Regions from separate parts of the Streptomyces liangshanensis genome, predicted to be linked through region 3. Evidence: riboswitches for the same ligand, from Rfam matches in the RefSeq annotation. Region 3 holds a riboswitch; each other region holds the start of a gene.
What was found. Region 3 has a riboswitch for S-adenosylmethionine ahead of HA039_RS01645 (putative leader peptide). Riboswitches for the same ligand answer to the same signal wherever they lie in the genome.
Positions count from the first base shown of each region.

Region 1: another riboswitch for S-adenosylmethionine. It lies ahead of HA039_RS25370 (aminotransferase class V-fold PLP-dependent enzyme); the one in region 3 lies ahead of HA039_RS01645 (putative leader peptide).
Region 2: another riboswitch for S-adenosylmethionine. It lies ahead of thrC (threonine synthase); the one in region 3 lies ahead of HA039_RS01645 (putative leader peptide).

Region 1 covers NZ_CP050177.1:5,845,155-5,852,325, reverse strand. Annotated here, with positions in the region: gene HA039_RS25380 (rhomboid family intramembrane serine protease) at 1-89, shown strand, start outside; gene HA039_RS25375 (Lrp/AsnC family transcriptional regulator) at 86-367, shown strand; gene HA039_RS25370 (aminotransferase class V-fold PLP-dependent enzyme) at 474-1,892, opposite strand; SAM riboswitch class IV at 2,083-2,200, opposite strand; gene trpD (anthranilate phosphoribosyltransferase) at 2,321-3,385, opposite strand; gene qcrB (cytochrome bc1 complex cytochrome b subunit) at 3,589-5,220, opposite strand; gene qcrA (cytochrome bc1 complex Rieske iron-sulfur subunit) at 5,217-6,275, opposite strand; gene qcrC (cytochrome bc1 complex diheme cytochrome c subunit) at 6,272-7,081, opposite strand; gene ctaE (aa3-type cytochrome oxidase subunit III) at 7,158-7,171, opposite strand, start outside.
Region 2 covers NZ_CP050177.1:4,458,095-4,465,265, forward strand. Annotated here, with positions in the region: gene otsB (trehalose-phosphatase) at 1-212, shown strand, start outside; gene HA039_RS19345 (alpha,alpha-trehalose-phosphate synthase (UDP-forming)) at 291-1,703, opposite strand; gene HA039_RS19350 (hypothetical protein) at 1,775-1,924, opposite strand; gene HA039_RS19355 (glucosyl-3-phosphoglycerate synthase) at 1,963-2,949, opposite strand; SAM riboswitch class I at 3,116-3,243, shown strand; gene thrC (threonine synthase) at 3,259-4,554, shown strand; gene HA039_RS19365 (ubiquitin-like small modifier protein 1) at 4,584-4,862, shown strand; gene HA039_RS19370 (cold-shock protein) at 5,228-5,431, shown strand; gene groL (chaperonin GroEL) at 5,741-7,171, shown strand, end outside.
Region 3 covers NZ_CP050177.1:365,741-372,911, forward strand. Annotated here, with positions in the region: gene HA039_RS01630 (LLM class flavin-dependent oxidoreductase) at 1-586, opposite strand, end outside; gene HA039_RS01635 (NtaA/DmoA family FMN-dependent monooxygenase) at 583-1,977, opposite strand; gene HA039_RS01640 (LLM class flavin-dependent oxidoreductase) at 2,039-3,244, opposite strand; gene HA039_RS01645 (putative leader peptide) at 3,432-3,584, opposite strand; SAM riboswitch class IV at 3,624-3,738, opposite strand; gene HA039_RS34300 (S8 family peptidase) at 4,030-5,241, shown strand; gene HA039_RS01655 (DUF427 domain-containing protein) at 5,375-6,190, opposite strand; gene HA039_RS01660 (S1 family peptidase) at 6,230-7,171, opposite strand, start outside.

The DNA of each region.
Region 1 (7,171 bases), 5.5 Mb from region 3:
TGGGCTTCTGCTACGCCTGGGGCCGTTACCGGCGGAGCGATAGGGTGGAGGTCAAAGCCGTGGCCACCGAGGGAGAGCGTCAACCGTGATCACCGCGATCGTGCTCATCAAGACCAGCGTCGACCGGATCCCCGAGATCGCCGAGTCGATCGCCGCGCTGGACAGCGTCAGCGAGGTCTTCTCGGTCACCGGCACCTACGACCTGATCGCCATGGTGCGGGTCGCCAGGCACGACGACCTGGCGGACGTCATCCCCGGCTCGATCAGCAAGATCGAGGGCGTCGAGGCGACGGACACGCACGTCGCGTTCCGTACGTACTCCCAGCACGACCTGGAGGCGGCCTTCGCGATCGGGCTCGACGCGTAGGGCCGCCTCCTGGGGTGCGGGGTCTGCGGGGTCTGCGAGGCCCGCCGGTACGGGGGCCGGGGCGCCGGGCCTGTCGGTACGGACGCCCGGTCCCCGCCCGCGGGGGTCAGACCGTCTCGCCGTCCCGGTCCGGGACGCAGCGGCCCTCCTCGGTGCGGTAGCTCCACCGGGCGCCCTCGCGCACCAGCTCCCGCACCGCGCCGACGAACCGGTCCACGTGCTCGTCCGGCGTTCCCGCGCCGAAGCTCACCCGGATGGCGTTGAGCGAGCGCTCGCCCGGCTCCGCCTCCGGGGCGCCGCACTCCCCCGGGTCCTGCGGGTCGCTGCCGAGCAGCGTGCGGACCAGCGGGTGGGCGCAGAACAGGCCGTCCCTCACCCCGATGCCGTACTCCGCGGAGAGCGCCGCGGCGAAGTGCGAGCTGTTCCAGCCCTCCACCACGAACGAGAGCACGCCGACCCGCGGGGCGTCGTCCCCGAACAGGGACAGCACGCGCACCTCGGGCACGTCGGCGAGTCCCGCCCGCACCCGGGCGACGAGCCGCTGCTCCCGGGCGACGAGCGTGTCGAACCCGGCCTCCTGGAGCGCCTTGCACGCCGAGGCGATCGCGTACACGCCGATGACGTTGGGCGAGCCGGCCTCGTGCCGGGCGGCCGTGGTGTGCCACTCGACGTCCACCCCGCCGTCCGTCCGCCGGGCGACCTTGCGGCTGGCGCCGCCGCCCGCGAGGTACGGCTCCGCCTCCCGCAGCCAGTCGGCCCGGCCCGCGAGGACGCCGGAGCCGAACGGCGCGTAGAGCTTGTGCCCGGAGAAGGCGACCCAGTCGACGTCCAGTTCCGCGATGTCGACGGGGTGGTGCGGGGCGAGCTGCGCCGCGTCGAGGACGATCCGGGCGCCGTGCCGGTGGGCGGCGGCGGCCAGCTCCCGTACGGGCCAGATCTCGCCGGTGACGTTGGACGCGCCGGTGACGCAGACCAGGGCGGGGCCCGGCTCCCGGCCGGCGAGGGCCCGGTCGAGCGTGGCGACGGCCTCGCCGGGGGTGCGGGGCGCGTTCAGGTACGTCACCCGGGCGTCGCGCCAGGGCAGCAGCGAGGCGTGGTGCTCGGTCTCGAAGACGAAGACCTGGCAGTCGGCGGGGACCACGGCGGCCAGCAGGTTGAGCGAGTCGGTGGTCGAGCGGGTGAAGACGACCTGGTCGCCGGGGCGGCAGCCGAGGAACTCCGCGACGGTGGCGCGGCTGTTCTCGAACAGGTCCGTGGACAGCTGGGAGAGGTAGCCGGCGCCGCGGTGCACGCTGCCGTAGTACGGGGCGTAGGCGGCGACGTCGTCCCAGACCCGCTGGAGCGCGGGGGCGCTGGCCGCGTAGTCGAGGGCGGCGTAGGTGACCTCGCCGCCGGTGACGAGCGGGACGGTCACGTCGCGCCCGAGCACGGGCAGCGGCGCCGCACAGGCGGGGTCCTCGGTGGTGGCGGTGGTGGTGCTGGTGGCGGACGACGGCGTGGCGGCGGCGTTCGGGTATGCGGACATGACGAGATCTCCCCGGCAGGACGGAACGGCTTCAAGGACCCACGGAGGCGGCGGGCGCCGCGGCGGACGTGGGGATGCCTCCACGCACGGGGATCCGTACGGAGGCGTGTTGAAGAAGGGCGTACGCCCTATCGCATTCGCTTGCTCACGAGACTGCTCCCTCGAGGACCTGGACCCCAAGAAAGCCAGGGGTCCGCGCTTGCCGTAGACCTCGCTGCCTACGGCCTGGTCTTCACCCGGGGCACCCCGCCACGGACGGAGGGTTGCCGGACAGCGAGCCGGGGCCTAAATCGCTGTCACTCATGACCTTGTCGACGAGCTTGACACAGACGGGCAGACGCCTCAAGTCCGCGTCCGGGATGTGGAACGGAGGTGGGAACGGGAACGGCGGGGCGCGGCCCGTGGCCACGCCCCGCCGCCGCGCACCGCTACCGGTGCGACGCCTCGACCCACCGGGCGAGGGCCCGGCCCGCCGCGCCCGAGTCCACCGACTCGGCCGCGCGCGCCATGCCGGCCGCCAACTGGAGCTCCAGCGTGTCATCCGTCGGGTCCAGCGCGACCAGCGCCGCCGCCGCGTTCAGGAGCACCGCGTCCCGTACCGGACCGGTCTCGCCGGCCAGCAGCCGGCGCGCCACGTCCGCGTTGTACGACGCGTCCGCGCCCCGCAGCGCCTCCACCGGCACCAGCGCCAGGCCCAGGTCACGCGGGTCGAAGGGCACCTCGCCGACCTTCCCGTCGCGCACGACCCACACCCGCGACGTCGCGGTCGTGGTCAGCTCGTCGAGCCCGTCGTCGCCCCGGAAGACCAGCGCCGAACTGCCGCGCTCGGCCAGCACCCCCGCCACGATGGGCGCCATCCGCGCGTCGGCCACGCCGACGGCCTGGGACCGTACCCGGGCCGGGTTGGTCAGCGGCCCGAGGATGTTGAACGTGGTCTGCGCGCCCAACTCCCGGCGCGCCTTGGCCGCGTACCGCAGCGCGGGGTGGAACTTCACCGCGAAGCAGAAGGTGATCCCCGCCTCCTCCGCCACCTCGACGACCCGCCGCGGGGTCAGCTCCAGGTTGACGCCGAGCTTCTCCAGGACGTCGGAGGAGCCGCTCGCGGACGACGCGGCGCGGTTGCCGTGCTTGACGACCTTGGCGCCGGTGCCCGCGACGACGATCGCCGCCATCGTGGAGATGTTGACCGTCTTGGCGAGGTCGCCGCCGGTCCCCACGATGTCGACCGTACGGCCGGGCACCTCGATGGTGTTGGCGTGGGCGTACATCGCGCGGACCAGCCCGGAGACCTCCTCGACGGTCTCGCCCTTCGCCCGCAGGGCCACGGCGAACCCGGCGATCTGCGCGTCGGTGGCCTCGCCCTCCATGATCCGGTCCATCGCCCAGGCGGTGTCGTCGGTGCTCAGGTCCTCGCCGCGCAGCAGGGGGTTGAGGACGCCCGGCCAGGTACGGGCCGCCACGGTGTCGCCTCCGACGGGGGTAACAGCGCTCATGCTCGCTCCTGGGGGTGTCAGTCAACGGTCCCGGCCTGCCGCCAGGCCCGCCACCAAGCCTATCGGCGGACCCGGTCCCGGCGGGCCGCGTGACCGGACTGCGGACCGGCCGGTGTCGGGGCGACGCCGAGGGCCCCGGCCGGTCTCCGGGGAAGGAGACCGGGCCGGGGCCCTCGGTGGTGACGACCCTGGGGCCGGTGGGATCAGTGGTGGCCGTGGCCGCTCGTGATCTCCTTGTACTCCTCGGCGGTGGGCTTGGGGATCTGCGTGTTCTCCCCGTAGAAGCTCTTGCTGAGCTTCACCCGTGCCTTCTCGACCGGCGAGACCTTCCGCTCGACACCGTTCTCGTCGACCGTCGGGCCGAGCTCGGCCGGCTTCGGCTGCTCGTGCGCGGTGAGCTTGTACAGGTCGCCCTGCTCCAGCGGCGTGTGGACCTCGACGAACTCACCGTGCGGCAGCCGCTTGATGAGCCCGGACTCGCGTCCGTGCAGCACCTTCTCGGCGTCCCGGCGCTGGAGGCCGAGGCAGAACCGCTTGGTGACGACGAAGGTGACCACCGGGACGACGAAGAACCCGACCCGGACGAACCAGGTGATCGTGTTGATCGACAGGTGGAAGTGCGTGGCCCAGATGTCGTTGCCACCGCCGACGAGCAGGACGAAGTACCACGACAGCCAGGCGACACCGAAGGCCGTGCGGGTCGGCGCGTTGCGCGGCCGGTCCGCGATGTGGTGCTCGCGGTCGTCGTTGGTGACCCAGGCCTCGATGAACGGGTAGACCGCGATCGCGACGAGCACCAGCGGGAAGATGATCAGCGGGATGAACACACCCAGGACCAGGGTGTGGCCCCAGAAGTTGATCTCCCAGCCGGGCATGAACCGGATGAGCCCCTCGGAGAAGCCCATGTACCAGTCGGGCTGCGCGCCGGTGGAGACCTGGTCGGGCCGGTAGGGGCCGATGGCCCAGATCGGGTTGATCGTGGCGATCGCCGCGACAACCGAGATCACACCGAAGACCAGGAAGAAGAAACCGCCGGCCTTCGCCATGTAGATCGGCAGCAGCGGCATGCCGACGACGTTCTTCTCCGTACGGCCCGGACCCGCGAACTGGGTGTGCTTGTGCACGAACACCAGGATCAGGTGGCCGGCCACCAGGCCCAGCATCAGCCCGGGCAGCAGCAGGATGTGGACCGAGTAGAAGCGGGCCACGAAGTCGCCGCCGGGGAACTCCCCGCCGAACAGGAACATCGAGATGTACGTACCGACGATCGGCACGGACAGGATCGCGCCCTGCACGAAGCGGACACCGGTGCCGGACAGCAGGTCGTCGGGCAGGGAGTAACCGGTGAACCCGGTGAACATGCCTAGGACGAACAGCAGGAAGCCGAACAGCCAGTTGACCTCACGGGGCTTGCGGAACGCACCCGTGAAGAACACGCGCATCATGTGCACGAGCATCGCCGCGAGGAAGATCAGCGCGGCCCAGTGGTGGATCTGGCGGATCAGCAGACCACCGCGGACGTCGAAGCTGATGTCCAGCGTCGAGGAAAACGCCTCCGACATCCGTACGCCCTGGAGGGGGACGTAACTGCCGTGGTAGACGACCTCGTTCATCGACGGGTGGAAGAACAGCGTCAGGTAGACACCCGTGAGGATGATGATGATGAAGCTGTAGAGGCTGACCTCTCCCAGCATGAAGGACCAGTGGTCCGGGAAGATCTTCCGCATGTTGGCCTTGGCCAGGCCGTAGATGCCCAGCCGGCCGTCGGCCCAGTCGGCGACCCGTTCTCCGGCGGGCGCCTTGCGGGTGGTCGTCTCGTCCGTCGTGGTACTCATCCGCGCTCCCAGAAGGCAGGGCCGACGGGCTCTTCGAAGTCGCCGAGCGCCTCGAGATTGCCCTCACCGTTCACTCCGATCCGCAGCTGCGGAAGAGCGTGACCGGCCGGGCCGAAGAGGACGCGGGCGCCGTCGGAGAGGTCGAAGGTGGACTGGTGGCACGGGCAGAGAACGTGGTGCGTCTGCTGCTCGTACAGGCTGATCGGGCAGCCGACGTGGGTGCAGATCTTCGAGAAGGCCACGATCCCCTGGTGGGACCAGTCGAGCTCGCGCTTGTCCTTGATGTCGTCCGGCTGGATACGGACGATCATCAGGGCCGCCTTGGCGATCTCCACCTGGAACTCCTCGCTGTCCTCCTCCAGCCCCTCGGGCATGGCGAAGGTCAGCGAGCCCACGACGACGTCCTCGGGACGCAGCGGCTCCAGCGTGTTCATGTTGATGAGCTGCTTGCCCTTGGCCCACAGGGTGCTGCGGAGCTTCTTCTCCGGCAGCGGGCCGAGGTCGCGCAGCAGCACCACACCGGAGAGCGGTACGAACGCCAGCGCCCCGAACATCGTGTTGCGGATCAGCTTGCGGCGGCCGAAGCCGGACTCCGACGCGCCGGCCGCGAAGTCCGCCAGCACCTTCGCCTTGACCTCGGGGGTCGCCGCGATGGGGTGGCGCTCGTCGGTCATCTCCACGTCCGACATCAGCGTGCGCGCCCAGTGGACGGCGCCGGCGCCGATGCAGAACAGGGCGACGCCGAGCGTCACTCCGAGCGAGAAGTTCAGGATGCTGATGTGCCCGAGCGGCCAGATGTAGACGATCTTGTCCACGGGGAACGCGACGAACGACGCGATGAACGCGACCGTCGCCAGCATCGAGAGCAGGAACAGGAAGGCGACCACGCGCTCGGACCGCTTGGCGGCGCGCTCGTCGATGTCCTGGATCCGCGGCTGATGCGCCGGCAGTCCCGGGTCGGCGAACGGATCGTCCGCCCGCTCGACCGCGCCGCCGTGCCCTGGCTCCTGCGCGCTCGGCAGGTTCTCTTCTTCTGGAATCTCTTGGCTACTCATGACTTCTTGGCCTTAGCGGTGTGGGCCGCGACCCAGATGGCGACTGCGATACATGCGCCGAGCCCGAAGATCCAGCCGAACAGGCCCTCACTGACGGGGCCGAGGCCGCCCAGGTTGAGGCCGCCGGGGCTCGGCGAGTCGGCGCCGTTCACCGCCTGGATGTACGCGATGAGGTCCTTCTTCTGCTGTTCCGGCATCGTCGTGTCCGGGAAGGACGGCATGTTCTGCGGGCCTGTCTGCATGGCCTCGTAGATGTGCTTCGGGTCGACGCCGTCCAGGTTCGGTGCGGACTTGCCGTGTGTCAGCGCGCCGCCCTCACCCGTGAAGTTGTGGCACTGCGTGCAGTTGGTACGGAACAGGTCGCCGCCCCGGGCGATGTCCGCGCCGTCGGGGCTGTACTGCTCCGAGGTCGGCTGGGCGGGTCCGGCGCCGAGGGACGCGACGTACGCGGCGAGCTGGTCGATCTCCTTCTGCGAGTAGATGACCTTCTTCTTCGGCACCTGCGCGCCGGGCTGCTGGGCCGGCATGCGGCCGGTGCCGACCTGGAAGTCCACGGCGGCCGCGCCGACGCCCACCAGGGAGGGACCGTCGCTGCTGCCCTGGCCGCCGACCCCGTGGCAGCTCGCGCAGCCCACGGAGTAGATCTTCTTGCCCTCCTCGATGGCGAGTGACTGGGAGGTGGTGTCGGCCTGCGCCTTGTCCGCGGGCGCGAACGCCGCGTACAGCCCCCCGGTGGCCGCCAGCGCGAGGAGTAGGACGACGACCGCCGCCAGCGGATGGCGTCGTCGTGCGGAGAGCTTTTTCACGGATTACCCCGGTGTCAGGATCTTCTGCGTCGGTGCTTGCTGGACAGTGTGCGGACGCGCTCAGGGGCGCGGTCCGTTACTTGATCAAGT
Region 2 (7,171 bases), 4.1 Mb from region 3:
CCGAGACGATCCTGTACGCGGGCGACGACCTCGGCGACCTCCCCGCCTACACGGCCGTGGACGCCCTGCGCGCGAACGGCCACCCGGGCCTCCTGGTGTGCAGCGGCACGGAGGTCCCGGAACTGTCCACCAGATCCGACCTCACCCTCCCGGGCCCCGCCGCGGTCGCCGACTTCCTGGCGGCCCTGGCGGAGGCGGTCTCCGCCACCTGACCCACGGGCCGCGCCTACGCGTGCCCGCGTAACGCCACGCGCCCCAGCGCACCCCACCCCAGCGCGCCCCCCGGCGCCTCACCCCCGCAGCGCCTCCAGCTGGTCCAGGAACCACTGGGACGGGGGGAGCGCCGTGGCCGCCGCCGCCAGGCGCTTCGTGCGTTCCGCGCGTTCGTCGTGGGGCATCGTCAGGGCCTCGTGGAGGGCCGTCGCCGTCGCCGAGATGTCGTACGGGTTCACCACCAGCGCGTCGTCGCCCAGTTCCTCGTACGCGCCCGCCTCGCGGGACAGGACCAGGACGCAGCCGTTCTCCGAGACCACGGGGATCTCCTTCGCGACCAGGTTCATGCCGTCGCGGATCGGGTTGACCAGCGCCACGTCCGCCAGGCGGTACGCCGCCAGGGAGCGGGCGAAGTCGTCCTTGACGTGGAGGACGACCGGGAGCCAGCCGTCCGTGCCGAAGTCCAGGTTGATCGCGTCCGCCACGCGCTGGACCTCGGCCGTGTAGTCGCGGTAGACCGACAGGTCCTGGCGGGAGGGGTACGCGAAGGCCACGTGGACCACGCGTTCGCGCCACTCGGGGTGGTCGGTGAGCAGCTGCCGGTACGCCAGGAGGCCGCGGACGATGTTCTTGGACAGTTCCGTACGGTCCACCCGGACGATCGTCCGCCGGTCCGTCCCGCCGATCTCCTCGCGCAGCGACACGATGCGCTCGCCCACGTCGGGGCGGTGCGCCCGTTCGCGCAGGAAGTCCGCGTCCGCGCCCAGGCCGTGCACGCCGATCCGGGTGCTGCCCGTGCCGCCCAGCAGTTCCGTGCAGCAGGCCGTGAAGGCGTCCGCCCAGCGGTGGGTCAGGAACGCCGCGCGGTCCGCGCCCAGGATGCCCCGCAGCAGTTGGCGGGCGATGTCGTCGGGGAGCAGCCGGAAGTAGTCCACCGGCGCCCAGGGGGTGTGCGAGAAGTGGCCGATCCGCAGGTCGGGGCGCAGGGCGCGGAGCATGCCGGGGACCAGGGCCAGGTGGTAGTCCTGGACGAGGACCGACGCGCCGTCGGCGGCCTCGTCCGCGAGGGCTTCGGCGAACGCGCGGTTGTACGCCTCGTACGCCCCCCACTGCGCCCGGAACTCCGCGCCGAAGGACGGCTCCAGCGGGGTCTGGTAGAGCAGGTGGTGGACGAACCAGAGCGTGGAGTTGGCCACCCCGTTGTACGCGCCGGCGTAGACGTCGGGGGCGATGCCCAGCATCCGTACGCGCTGCCCGCCGGTGTCCTCCGGGTCCAGCCGGCCGCCGGTACGCCGTACCGCCTCGTGGTCGCCGTCGCCGAGGGCCGCGCACACCCATACCGCGTCCGTGTCGGGGCCGATGGCCGAGAGGCCGGACACCAGCCCGCCGCCGCCGCGCCGGGCCTCCAGCGCTCCGTCGTCGCGGAGCGTGTACGAGACGGGGCCGCGGTTGGACGCGACGAGGACCTGGGCGGCCTGCTCGGAAACCATGTGCCGAAATCTAGCCCGTACGGGAAACGCTCAAACGTACGGAGAGGAGCCGTGAAGGGAGCCGTACGGGATCAGTCGCCGCGGCGCCCTCGCGCCGCCGCCAGCGCGACCACCCCCGCCCCCGTCAGCGCGACCGCCATCCCGCCCAGCAGCCACAGCCGCTCGGCGGTGGCGCCGCTGTGGGCCGCGGCGAGGAACCACATGCTCAGAGAGGTCTCCATAAGGACGCAATATAGGTAAATAGGACTGGAAGGGGTGGTTACGCCGCGCGGCCGGCCGTGTACTCCGCGATCTCCCGCATCGGCGGCCGCTCCTCCGTGTCCACGTCGTACGTCCGCGGTACGAAGCCGTTCTCACCGCGCTCGAACTGCGTCAGCTCGGGCCGCACCAGGTGCGCCCCCAGGTGCGACCGGGACAGGCGCAGCTGCGCCGTACGGTAGATCGCCGCCGCCATCCGCCCCAGCGCCCGGTCGTCCTGGTGCCGGTGCAGCCGCGTGCCGACGTCGACCTGGCCCAGCGCGTCCAGCCCCACGGTGTGCAGCGCGTCCACCAGCAGCCCCAGCTCCACGCCGTACCCGACGGGGAACGGCAGCCGCTCCAGCAGGGTGCGCCGGGCCGCGTACTCCCCGCCCAGGGGCTGCACGAAGCCCGCGAGCAGCGGCCAGTGGAGGTTCAGCAACGGCCGCGCCACCAGCTCCGTCACCCGCCCGCCCTGGCCGGCGGAAGGACCGGCGGAAGCGCCGGGGGCGCCGCGAGAGCCCAGCGGCCTGTCGTACATCGCCTTCACCAGCTGCACGTCCGGCTCCGTCAGCAGCGGCCCCACGATCCCCGTCACGAAGTCCGCCGAGAACTCCCGCAGGTCCGCGTCCACGAAGCACACCACGTCCCCGCCCGTCACCAGCAGCGACCGCCACAGCACCTCGCCCTTCCCGGGCAGCGCGGGCAGCCGCGGCAGGATGTCGTCCCGGTGCACCACCCGGGCGCCCGCCTCCGCCGCGACCTTCGCCGTGGCGTCCGACGAACCGGAATCGATCACCACCAGCTCGTCCACCAGCGGCGCCCGCTCCATCAGCTCCCGCCGCACCACCGACACGATCGCGCCGACCGTGCTCTCCTCGTCCAGCGCGGGCAGCACCACGCTGACGGTCGTGCCGCGCGCGGTCTTCGCCGCCAGGAGCCGGTCGAGCGATCGGTCGGCCACGGACCAGGAACGCCTGGTCAGCCAGCGCTCCACCTCTTCCAGCACGGTCGGTTCTCCCTGAAAGTGATCCATCTCGCGGTGCGGACCACTATCTCCACGGTCCGCTCCTTCGGTTACAGTCTTGAACAACACGAATGACCACCGCATGTCGGGGGTCATCCGGTGGACAAACGCTCGGATCGCGGGACCGACCCCGGATCCGATGCCATACCGCTCATCCAGAGGGGCAGAGGGAACGGCCCGTTGAAGCCCCGGCAACCCTCCCGCCGACCGCGAGGTCATGGTGGGGAAGGTGCCAATTCCGTCTTGCGGCGAAGTACGTCGCGAGGAAGATGAGGAAAGGGCCTCGCCTCCATGTCTGTGCAGACCGTCCCCACGCCCGGTGTCACTCCCGGTGCCGTCGACCTCGGACCCGCCGCCGCCCTCTCGTGCCGCGAATGCGGCGAGCGCTTCGACCTCGGCCCGATCTTCGCCTGCGCGTCCTGTTTCGGGCCGCTCGAAGTGGCGTACGACCTGCCGAGCGGCTCCCCCGAAGAGCTGAAGAAGCGCATCGCCGAGGGCCCCGACAACATCTGGCGCTACGCGCCGCTGCTGCCCGTCCCCGCCGACGTGGCCACCAAGCCCAACATCAACCCCGGCTTCACGAAGCTCGTCAAGGCCGACAACCTCGCCCGTGAACTCGGCGTCACCGGCGGCCTGTACGTGAAGGACGACTCCGGCAACCCGACGCACTCCTTCAAGGACCGCGTCGTCGCCATCGCCGTCGAGGCCGCCCGCGCCTTCGGCTTCACCACGCTCTCCTGCTCCTCCACCGGCAACCTGGCCGGCGCCGTCGGCGCCGCCGCCGCCCGCGCCGGCTTCCGCTCCTGCGTGTTCATCCCGCACGACCTGGAGCAGGGCAAGGTCGTCATGGCCGCGGTGTACGGCGGTGAACTCGTCGGCATCGAGGGCAACTACGACGACGTCAACCGCTTCTGCTCCGAGCTCATCGGCGACCCGCTCGGCGAGGGCTGGGGCTTCGTGAACGTCAACCTCCGCCCGTACTACGGCGAAGGCTCCAAGACGCTCGCGTACGAGATCTGCGAACAGCTCGGCTGGGAGCTGCCCGACCAGCTCGTCATCCCGATCGCCTCCGGATCCCAGCTCACGAAGATCGACAAGGGCCTCCAGGAACTCATCAAGCTGGGGCTCGTCGAGGACAAGCCGTACAAGATCTTCGGAGCCCAGGCCGAGGGCTGCTCCCCGGTCTCCGCCGCCTTCAAGGCCGGCCACGACGTCGTACGGCCCCAGAAGCCGAACACCATCGCCAAGTCCCTGGCGATCGGCAACCCCGCCGACGGCCCGTACGTCCTCGACATCGCCCGCCGCACCGGCGGCGCCGTGGACGACGTGAACGACGAGCAGATCGTCGACGCCATCAAGCTGCTGGCGCGCACCGAGGGGATCTTCGCCGAGACCGCGGGCGGCGTGACCGTCGGCGTGACGAAGAAGCTCATCGACGCCGGCCTGCTCGACCCGGCGCTCACGACGGTCGTGCTGAACACCGGCGACGGCCTCAAGACGCTCGACGCGGTGGCCCCGACCACGGGACCGACGGCGACGATCCGCCCCAGCCTGGACGCGTTCCGCGACGCCGGCCTGGCCCACTGACACCCACCGACCCCAGGAAGGCATCCACCATGAGCGTCAAGGTCCGCATCCCCACCATCCTCCGTACGTACACCGGTGGCCAGGCCGAGGTCCCGGCGGAGGGCGAGACCCTCTCCGAGGTCATCCAGTCCCTGGAGGCCAACCACCCGGGCATCTCCGCGCGCGTCCTGGACGACGACGGCAAGCTGCGCCGCTTCGTCAACGTGTACGTGAACGACGACGACGTCCGGTTCGAGCAGGGCCTCCAGACGGCCACCCCGGCGGGCGCCGGCATCTCGATCATCCCCGCGGTCGCCGGCGGCTGCTGACGCTCCCTCACGGGGACGCGCGGCCCGCGTCCCCGGCCCCCTCCGCGGTCCGGAACGGCCCTCTCCGCACAGGAAGCGGAGGGGGCCATTCTTTATGGTTGAGCGCGGTAGAGTTGGGAACACCCCCTCGCGGCCGGTGCCGAGCGCATACGAGATCGCGACAACCTGGGGTCAAACTCTCGGTGACTTTTGCGGGCACATGCGTGTTTTGCCCGGCCCGACTTGCCCCGGAACGCAGTCAATCCGTCGCTATGTGTGTTCGTTCGCGCCCAGATTTCTCGTCCGATTGACCTGTTGCAGAGGGCAGTTGGGCAGATACATTCAGCCGCGGTCGAAGCGTTCCGGCAGTAATAGGGGAGTAAGGCATGGCTCAGGGCACCGTCAAATGGTTCAACGCGGAGAAGGGCTACGGCTTCATCGCGGTCGACGGTGGTGCGGATGTTTTCGTCCACTACAGCGCGATCCAGATGGACGGCTACCGCACCCTTGAAGAAGGTCAGCGAGTTGAGTTCGAGATCTCGCAGGGCCAGAAGGGTCCGCAGGCGGACATGGTCAAGCTCGCCGTCTGATCCCGGCGCGATCGGCCACCGACGCACTCACGCCGAGGGGCCCGTATCCCACACAGGGATACGGGCCCCTCGTGCGTGTACGGCACGTCCCCGCGGGGGTGCCGGGCCGAGGGAGGAGCTTGCACTCTCGGGGGTCGAGTGCTAATCATTGGCGTTAGCACTCTGCAAGTGAGAGTGACAACTTATGGACCGGGTCAGTGAGGCCCGGAGAGCCAGGTGGAGCAAGGAACCGCCCGGCTCTCAGGCCGTCCGTCGCGGGCGCGGGCGCGGTCCGGAGCAATCCACCCCAGTCCGGGAGGACCACTTCACATGGCCAAGATCATCGCGTTCGACGAGGAGGCACGGCGCGGTCTCGAGCGCGGGATGAACCAGCTCGCCGACGCCGTCAAGGTCACCCTTGGTCCCAAGGGTCGCAACGTCGTCCTCGAGAAGAAGTGGGGCGCCCCCACGATCACCAACGATGGTGTTTCCATCGCCAAGGAGATCGAGCTCGAGGACCCGTACGAGAAGATCGGCGCCGAGCTGGTCAAGGAAGTCGCCAAGAAGACGGACGACGTCGCCGGTGACGGTACGACCACCGCGACCGTCCTCGCCCAGGCACTCGTCCGCGAGGGCCTGCGCAACGTGGCGGCCGGCGCCAACCCGATGGCCCTCAAGCGCGGGATCGAGAAGGCCGTCGAGGCCGTCTCCGGTGCCCTGCTGGAGCAGGCCAAGGACGTGGAGACCAAGGAGCAGATCGCTTCGACGGCCTCCATCTCCGCCGCCGACACCCAGATCGGCGAGCTCATCGCCGAGGCGATGGACAAGGTCGGCAAGGAAGGCGTCATCACCGTTGAGGAGTCGCAGACCTTCGGTCTGGAGCTCGAGCTCACCGAGGGCATGCGCTTCGACAAGGGCTACATCTCGGCGTACTTCGCCACCGACATGGAGCGCATGGAGTCGTCCCTGGACGACCCGTACATCCTCATCGTCAACTCCAAGATCGGCAACGTGAAGGACCTCCTTCCGCTGCTGGAGAAGGTCATGCAGTCGGGCAAGCCCCTGCTGATCATCGCGGAGGACGTCGAGGGCGAGGCGCTGTCGACCCTGGTCGTCAACAAGATCCGTGGCACCTTCAAGTCCGTCGCCGTCAAGGCCCCGGGCTTCGGTGACCGCCGCAAGGCGATGCTGAACGACATCGCCATCCTCACGGGCGGCACGGTCATCTCCGAAGAGGTCGGCCTCAAGCTGGAGAACGCCGGTCTCGACCTGCTGGGCCGCGCCCGCAAGGTCGTCATCACCAAGGACGAGACCACCATCGTCGACGGTTCGGGCGAGAGCGACCAGGTCGCCGGCCGCGTGAACCAGATCCGCGCCGAGATCGAGAACAGCGACTCGGACTACGACCGCGAGAAGCTCCAGGAGCGCCTCGCGAAGCTGGCCGGCGGCGTGGCCGTCATCAAGGCCGGCGCCGCGACCGAGGTCGAGCTCAAGGAGCGCAAGCACCGCATCGAGGACGCGGTGCGCAACGCCAAGGCCGCCGTCGAGGAGGGCATCGTCGCCGGTGGTGGCGTGGCCCTGCTCCAGGCTTCCTCGGTGTTCGAGAAGCTCGAGCTCGAAGGTGACGAGGCGACGGGCGCGAACATCGTCAAGCTCGCGCTGGAGGCTCCGCTCAAGCAGATCGCCGTCAACGGTGGTCTCGAAGGCGGCGTCATCGTCGAGAAGGTCCGCAACCTGCCGATCGGTCACGGCCTCAACGCC
Region 3 (7,171 bases):
GCGGGTCGCCGTAGCGGGCGGCGAGGTCCACCGATTCCCGGCTGGTCGCGCTGCCGTGCCAGACGCGGACGGGGTGCTGGTAGGGCCGCGGCCAGACCTCGGCGTCCTTCAACGCGCCGCGGAACACGGGCGAGGCGGTGACCTTGTCGTCGCGCCAGATCCGCCGGAACAGTTCGTACGACTCGGCGTTGCGCTCCCACTGGTCCTCGGGGGTGACGTGGTACAGCTCGCGCTGGGCGGCCCCGTTGCCCTTGCCGATGATCAGTTCGAGGCGGCCGTTCGACAGGTGGTCGAGCGTCGCGTAGTCCTCGTACGCCCGGACGGGGTCGAGCAGGCTCAGGGTGGTGACCGCCGTGAACAGCCGGATCCGCCGGGTGAGCGCGGCGAGGTGGCTCAGGACGACGGGGGGCGACGAGGAGATGAAGGGGCGCTCGTGGCGCTCCCCCACGCCGAAGCCGTCGAAGCCCAGTTCCTCGGCGAGCAGGGCGTTGTCGATCACCTCCCGGAAGCGTTCGTGGGTCGACTTCCTGACCCCGGTGACCGGGTCGGGCGCGTGCACGATCAGGGTGATGGCGAGGAACTTCATGACGCGGCCTTCCTGTCGGCGGCTCCGGCCCGGTCGTCCCGTACCGCACGGGCCGCGCCGAGCCCCAGGTGCTCGCGCAGGGTGTCGCCTTCGTACTCGGTCCGGAAGACGCCCTTCTCCTGGAGCAGGGGTACGACGGTGTCGGCGAAGTCGTCCAGGCCGCCGGGGGTCAGGTGCGGGGTGAGGATGAATCCGTCGCTCGCGTCGGACTGGACGAAGTGGTCGAGCGCGTCGGCGACGGTGGCCGGGGTGCCGATGAAGGACTGCCGTCCGGTGACGGCGATGATCAGCTCCCGGATCGAGAGGTGCTTCTCCTCGGCCAGGGCGCGCCAGCGGGCGGCGGTGGCGGTCGGGTCGCGGTGCATCCGTACGGAGGCCCGGCCGCGGGCGACGGTGTTCTCGCCGACGAGCGGGTCGACGTCGGGCAGCGGACCGTCCGGGTCGTACGCGCTCAGGTCGCGGTTCCAGAGCTGTTCGAGCAGCTTGATCGCGGTGGGGCCGCTGACCTGCTGGTGGCGGATGACGTCCGCCTTCTCCCGGGCGTCGGCGTCGGTGTCGCCGAGCACGAAGGTGACGCCGGGCAGGATCTTCAGCTCGTCGGGGGCGCGGCCGTACCGGGCGAGGCGCCGCTTGACGTCGGCGTAGAACGCCTGGCCGTCCTCCAGGGTGCCGTGGCGGGTGAAGATGGCGTCCGCGCCCGAGGCCGCGAACTCCCTGCCCTCCTCGGAGTCACCCGCCTGGAAGATGACGGGGCGGCCCTGGGGGCTGCGGGGCACGTTGAAGTGGCCGCTGATGTCGAACTGGTCGACGTGGTGGTCGAAGCGGCCGGGCGCGGGATCGGTGAGGAAGACCCCGGTGTCCTGGTCGGCGGTGATCTCGTCGCCGCGCCAGGAGTCGAACAGCTCCCACGTGGCGGCGAGGAACTGCCGGGCGCGCAGGTAGCGGTCCTCCTGGGCCAGGAAGCCGCCGCGCCGGAAGTTCTGTCCGGTGAACTCGTCCCAGGAGGTGACCACGTTCCAGGCGGCCCGGCCCGCGGAGAGGTGGTCGAGCGTGGCGAACTGCCGGGCCACTTCGTACGGTTCGTTGAAGGTGGAGTTGATCGTCCCGGCGAGTCCGAGCTTGTCGGTGACGGCGGCCAGGGCGGTCAGGACGGTGAAGGTGTCGGGGCGGCCGACGACGTCGAGGTCGTAGATCTCCCCGTTCTGCTCGCGCAGCCGCAGCCCCTCGGCGAGGAACAGGAAGTCGAACTTGGCGCGCTCCGCCGTCCTGGCGAGGTGCACGAAGGAGCTGAAGTCGATCTGGCTGCCGGCGGCGGGGTCGCTCCACACCGTGCTGTTGTTCACGCCGGGGAAGTGGGCGGCGAGGTGGATCTGCTTGACGGGCTTGCTCATGCGGGGTGTGTCCTCACGTGTCTTCGGAGCTCTCTTCGGAGCGGGCGAGGCCGGGGCGCGCTCAGAGCGCGGCGTACCGGTTCGCGGGCCGGGGCAGGCCGAGCAGGCCGCGCAGGGTGGCCGCCTCGTAGGCGGTACGGAACGCTCCGCGCCGCTGGAGTTCCGGCACCAGGCCCCGGGTGATCCGCTCCAGGTCGTGCGGCAGGACGGCGGGCCGCAGGCGGAAGCCGGTCAGCCCGGCCTCCTGGCCTTCGAGGAGCAGGTCGGCCAGCTCGGCGGGCGTACCGGCGAAGACCCGGGCGTCGCTGGTGTACGGGGCGCCCGCGCGCTCCTCCAGGCGCGCCCTGCGGTCGGCGGCGGCGCCGGGTTCGTCGTCGAGAAGGACGACCAGGTCGCCGAAGACGTGGACCGTCTCGTCGGCGCGGCCCGCGGTGGCCTGCGCCGCCCGGATCCGGGCCAGGATCGCCCGGGTGTCGGCGGTGTCCTGCGGGGTGACGAAGCCGACGTCCGCGGAGGCCGCGACCAGGCGGAACGGTTCTTCACGGTGGGCGAGGGCGGTGACGACCGGCTGTCCCTGCGGCGGGCGCGGGGTGATGGAGGGGCCCTTGACGCTGAACCGCTCGCCCGTGAAGTCGATGTAGTGGAGCTTGTCGCGGTCGATGAACCGGCCGGTGGCGGCGTCGCGGATCTCGGCGTCGTCCTCCCAGCTGTCCCAGAGCCGGCGCAGCACCTCGACGTAGTCGCCCGCCTCGTCGAACAGCTCCTTGAGCGCGGCCAGGCCCGCGGGCGAGTCCAGCTCGTCGGGACGGAACCGGATCGCGGGCCTGCGGCCGAAGTGCGGGGCCTCGTCGGCGCGTCCGGACACCTTGACCTGGACGCCGGCCCGTCCGGTGCTGACGAAGTCCAGGGTGGCGACGGCCTTCGAGACGTGGAACGGCTCGGTGTGGGTGACGACGGCGGTGGGGATCAGCCCGATGTGCCGGGTCAGGGGCGCGACCCGGGCGGCGACCAGCAGGGCGTCGAGCCGGCCCCGTACCTGATCGGTACGGCCGTCGGGACCGGCGAAGGACGAGGACTGGAGGCTCAGGGAGTCCTCGATGGTCACGAAGTCCAGCAGGCCCCGCTCGGCCTCGGTCACCAGGTCGGTCCAGTACCGCGCGGTGAACAGTTCGCGGGGCCGGGCGCCCGGCTCGCGCCAGGCGGCGGGATGCCAGCCCGCCGCGTCGAGGGCGACGGCGAGATGGAGGGGTGAGGGTGCTGAAGGCATGGCGGTATCGCTTCCCGCTCGGAAATCTCGTGGATTCGAGGTCACGTGGACGCGGAACTCCCCTGGCCGGGAGAGCTCCTGGACATGCCGAGTGCCTTCCGCGCCGGGTCCGTTCCCGGGCGGAAGTGTCGGCGGACGTGCGTCGGAGGGCGCTGTACGTCGGGGCCGTGCGGCGGAGAAGGTGCCGCTACGGGGTGTGCCGCGGCGCGGCGTTCACGTGACCCGGACACAGGGCGCCGGCGACACGCTGGAGATCGATGTGGCGCCGGGAGAACATGCCGACGGCGCGGGGGTGGCTCGTGACGGCGAAGGCCGTACGCGTGCCGGAGCGTCCTCGCACTGCCTTCACCTCCGCCTCGACCGGTCGTGCCGGTCCGAGCTCTCGCGCTTGCGCTGCCGTCATTGGCTCCGCCGGGTCGTCACCTGGAGCACCCCGCCGCGTCAGGAGGGTTGCCGGTCAGCAAACCCAGGGCTTGTCGCTGACTCTCATAACCTGCGTGAACGGTAACTCCGCACCGGCGTCCGGCACAATCCCCACTCGACGCGCCCGCGTGCCGGGCGACTTGTAACGGGAAGATCATCGGGACGCTGCGCCGGATTGCCGAATCGTGACGGCGTACGGACAGAACGTAACGCCCCATGTCGGGGTCATGTCATCTCCCGGAAACCGTTGTCCCGCCGGACCGGGCCGGTGCATCGTCACTGGGCGGCGTACGAACACCCGTACCCCACACCCCACTTGAGGCGCGCACACCAGCTCGCGCCACTGACGCGAAGGACCCCCCATGTCAGCAGTGCGTACGAACAAGCGGCGCTTCGCCACCGCGATCGCCACCGCGGCGACCGTGGTCGCGATCATCGGAGCGGGCACGGCCCTGCCGGCCCAGGCCGCCCCGGCCGAAGGCAGAGTCCTGCACGCCGGCGCCGCCGACGCCGTCAGCGGCAGCTACATCGTCACGCTCAAGAAGACGGCCGGTTTCTCGGCGCGGGCCACCCAGGGCAAGCAGCTCATCGCCGAGTACGGCGGCAAGGTGAAGCGGACGTACTCCTCCGCGCTCAACGGGTACGCCGCCACGCTCAGCGGCACCGAGGCGGCGCGGCTGGCCGCGGACCCCGCCGTCGAGTCGGTCGAGCAGGACCAGAAGGTCTACGCGACGGCCACGCAGACCAACGCCCCCTGGGGCCTGGACCGCATCGACCAGGCGAACCTCCCGCTGAACGGCACGTACACCTACCCGGATTCCGCGGGCGCCAACACGACCGTCTACGTCCTGGACACGGGCGTGCGCATCACCCACCAGCAGATCGCGGGCCGCGCCTCCTACGGATACGACTTCATCGACAACGACGCCACCGCGCAGGACGGTTACGGCCACGGCACGCACGTCGCCACCACCGTCGCGGGCTCCACCTACGGCGTGGCCAAGAAGGCGAAGATCGTCGCGGTCCGGGTCCTCGGCAACGACGGTTCCGGCACCACGGCCGGCGTCATCGCGGGCGTGGACTGGATCACCGCCAACCACGTGGCGTCCTCCGTCGCGAACGCCTCGCTCGGCGGCGGCGTCAGCACCGCCCTCGACAACGCGGTGAAGAACTCGATCGCCTCGGGCGTGACGTGGGCCGTCGCGGCGGGCAACGCCAACGTGCCGGCCACCAACTCCTCCCCCGCCCGGGTGCCCGCCGCCCTCACGGTCGGCGCCACCACCAGGACGGACGCGAGGGCCTCGTACTCCAACTACGGCTCGGCCGTGGACATCTTCGCCCCCGGCTCCGCGATCACGGCGGGCTGGAACTCCTCCGACACCGCCACCTACACCGGTGACGGCACCTCGTTCGCCGCCCCGCACGTCGCGGGCGCGGCCGCGATCTACCTGACCAACCACCCGGGCGCCTCGCCGGCGACCGTGGCCGCCGCGCTGGTGAACGGCGCGACGTCCAACGTCCTGACCGGCATAGGCACGGGCTCGCCGAACAAGCTCCTCCGGCTCGTCCCGTAACACCTGTCATCCCCGCGGCACCACCCGTAACGCCCGGCGGACACCGCCGACACGTGTGAGTCCCGCCGCCCGGACCCCGGGCGGCGGGACTTCGGCGCGCGGCGCGCGGGCGGCACGACGCCCCGGACGGAACCTACTCGCTGCTCCCCCGCCCGCTGGACGCCTCGTGCGTCGCCCGGGTGAGCGTCGGCGGCCGCGGCTGGAGTTCGCCGTCCAGGTACAGGTCGACCCGCTCGTTGTAGAAGGCGACCAGCCCGGCGATCGGCGTGAGCTGACGCGTCGGGAAGTCGTACGCCCACACCACGTCGTCGTGGACACCCGCGGGGGTCTCGACCGACCAGTAGCCGCTCGTCTTCCCCTTGTACGGGCAGGAGGTCACCGTGTCCGTGGGCAGCAGGAGGGTGAAGTCGACGTTCAGCCGGTCGAGGTAGTAGCGGGTGGGCAGGCCCGTCTCGAACACCATGACGGAGGAGTCCGCCTCGGCCAGCACGACCCCGTCCAGCTCGACCCGGATCTCACGCCCGGAGCGCAGGGCGTCGACCCGGGTGTACGGGCTCCTCGGGTGGACGAAGACCTGCTCGTCCTCCTCGTACCACGCGTCGAGCGCCTCCCACCGGAACCTGACCGTCCCCTCCAGGCCCTCCGACGCCCCCTCCGCCCACAGCCACCCCGCGTCGGGCACCACGGTCTCCCCCGCCTTCAGCCCCTGGCGGCGCGCGGGACCGGGGGCGAGCTTGAGTACGCGGTCCTCGTCCACCAGCTCGCAGTCGACCAGGTCGGCGACGGGGACCGAGTACTGCGGATAGCCGGGCCACTCCCACACGTACCGCGCCCGCAGGGTGTCCACGACGGCGCGCCCGCCCAGGAAGCCCCGGATGCGCCGGGGAACCGGCTCGACGTGGCCCGCCGGTGTGATCATCTTTGGCTGGTTCGGCACCGATTCGGTCATGATCCCCATTGTCCACCGGGGCCCGACCGCCCGCATCCGTCAGGCCGTGTGCAGGGTCAGCCCGTACCGGCTCAGCACCGGATTGATCGGCTGGTAGAACGACTGGCCGCCGCTGGTGCAGTTGCCCGAACCGCCCGAGGTGATGCCCTGGGCCTGGTCGCCGCTGATGTACGAGCCTCCCGAGTCACCGCCCTCGACGCAGACGCTCGTCCCGGTCATCGCGTACACCGCGCCCTGGCTGTAGTTGACGGTGATGTTCTTGCCCTGGATGACACCGCAGCGCCAGTGTGTCGTGGAGCCCGACCGGCAGATCGACGCGCCGACCGGCGCCTCGTTGGAGCCCCGGACCAGCTGGTCGGAGACCGTGCCCCAGCCGAGGACCACCGGGACGGTCCACCAGCCGCTGCCGACGTTCACCCACGCGTAGTCGTTGCCGGGGAACGTCGATCCCTGGAAGTTGCCGATGTACGAGCGGTCCCAGCCGTACACCGCGGCGCCCGTGCCGCCGCAGTGACCGGCCGTCACGAACCCGCCGTACACGGAGAAGCCGATGGAACAGCGGACGTTGCCGGTGTAGTACGGGTCGCCGCCGACCGTGCCCGCGGCCGTCGTACGGGGCGCCTCGGCGGTCTCCTCGACCGTGACGGGCCCGGTCGTGAGCGCCTTCGCGACAAAGGCGCGGACATCGTTGTCGTCCGCGTGCTCGGCGACCACGTTCACGACGACCCGGTTGGTCCTGGGGTCGACCTGCCAGCTGCTGACACCGGCCGGCGCGGAGAGCGCGTCGATCCGCTTCTTCGCCGCGTCGAGCTGCCGCTCGCTGTGGCGCACCAGGCGGACGGCCGCCCCGGTGGCCCGTACGGCGGCGGCCTTCCCGTCACCGGCGAGCGCGACGGTCAGGATGCCGTCGGCCGGGTCGAACCACGAGCCTCCGTAGGAGGATCCCGCCGCGCGGCGCGCCCGCGCGTCGACGGCCGTCGC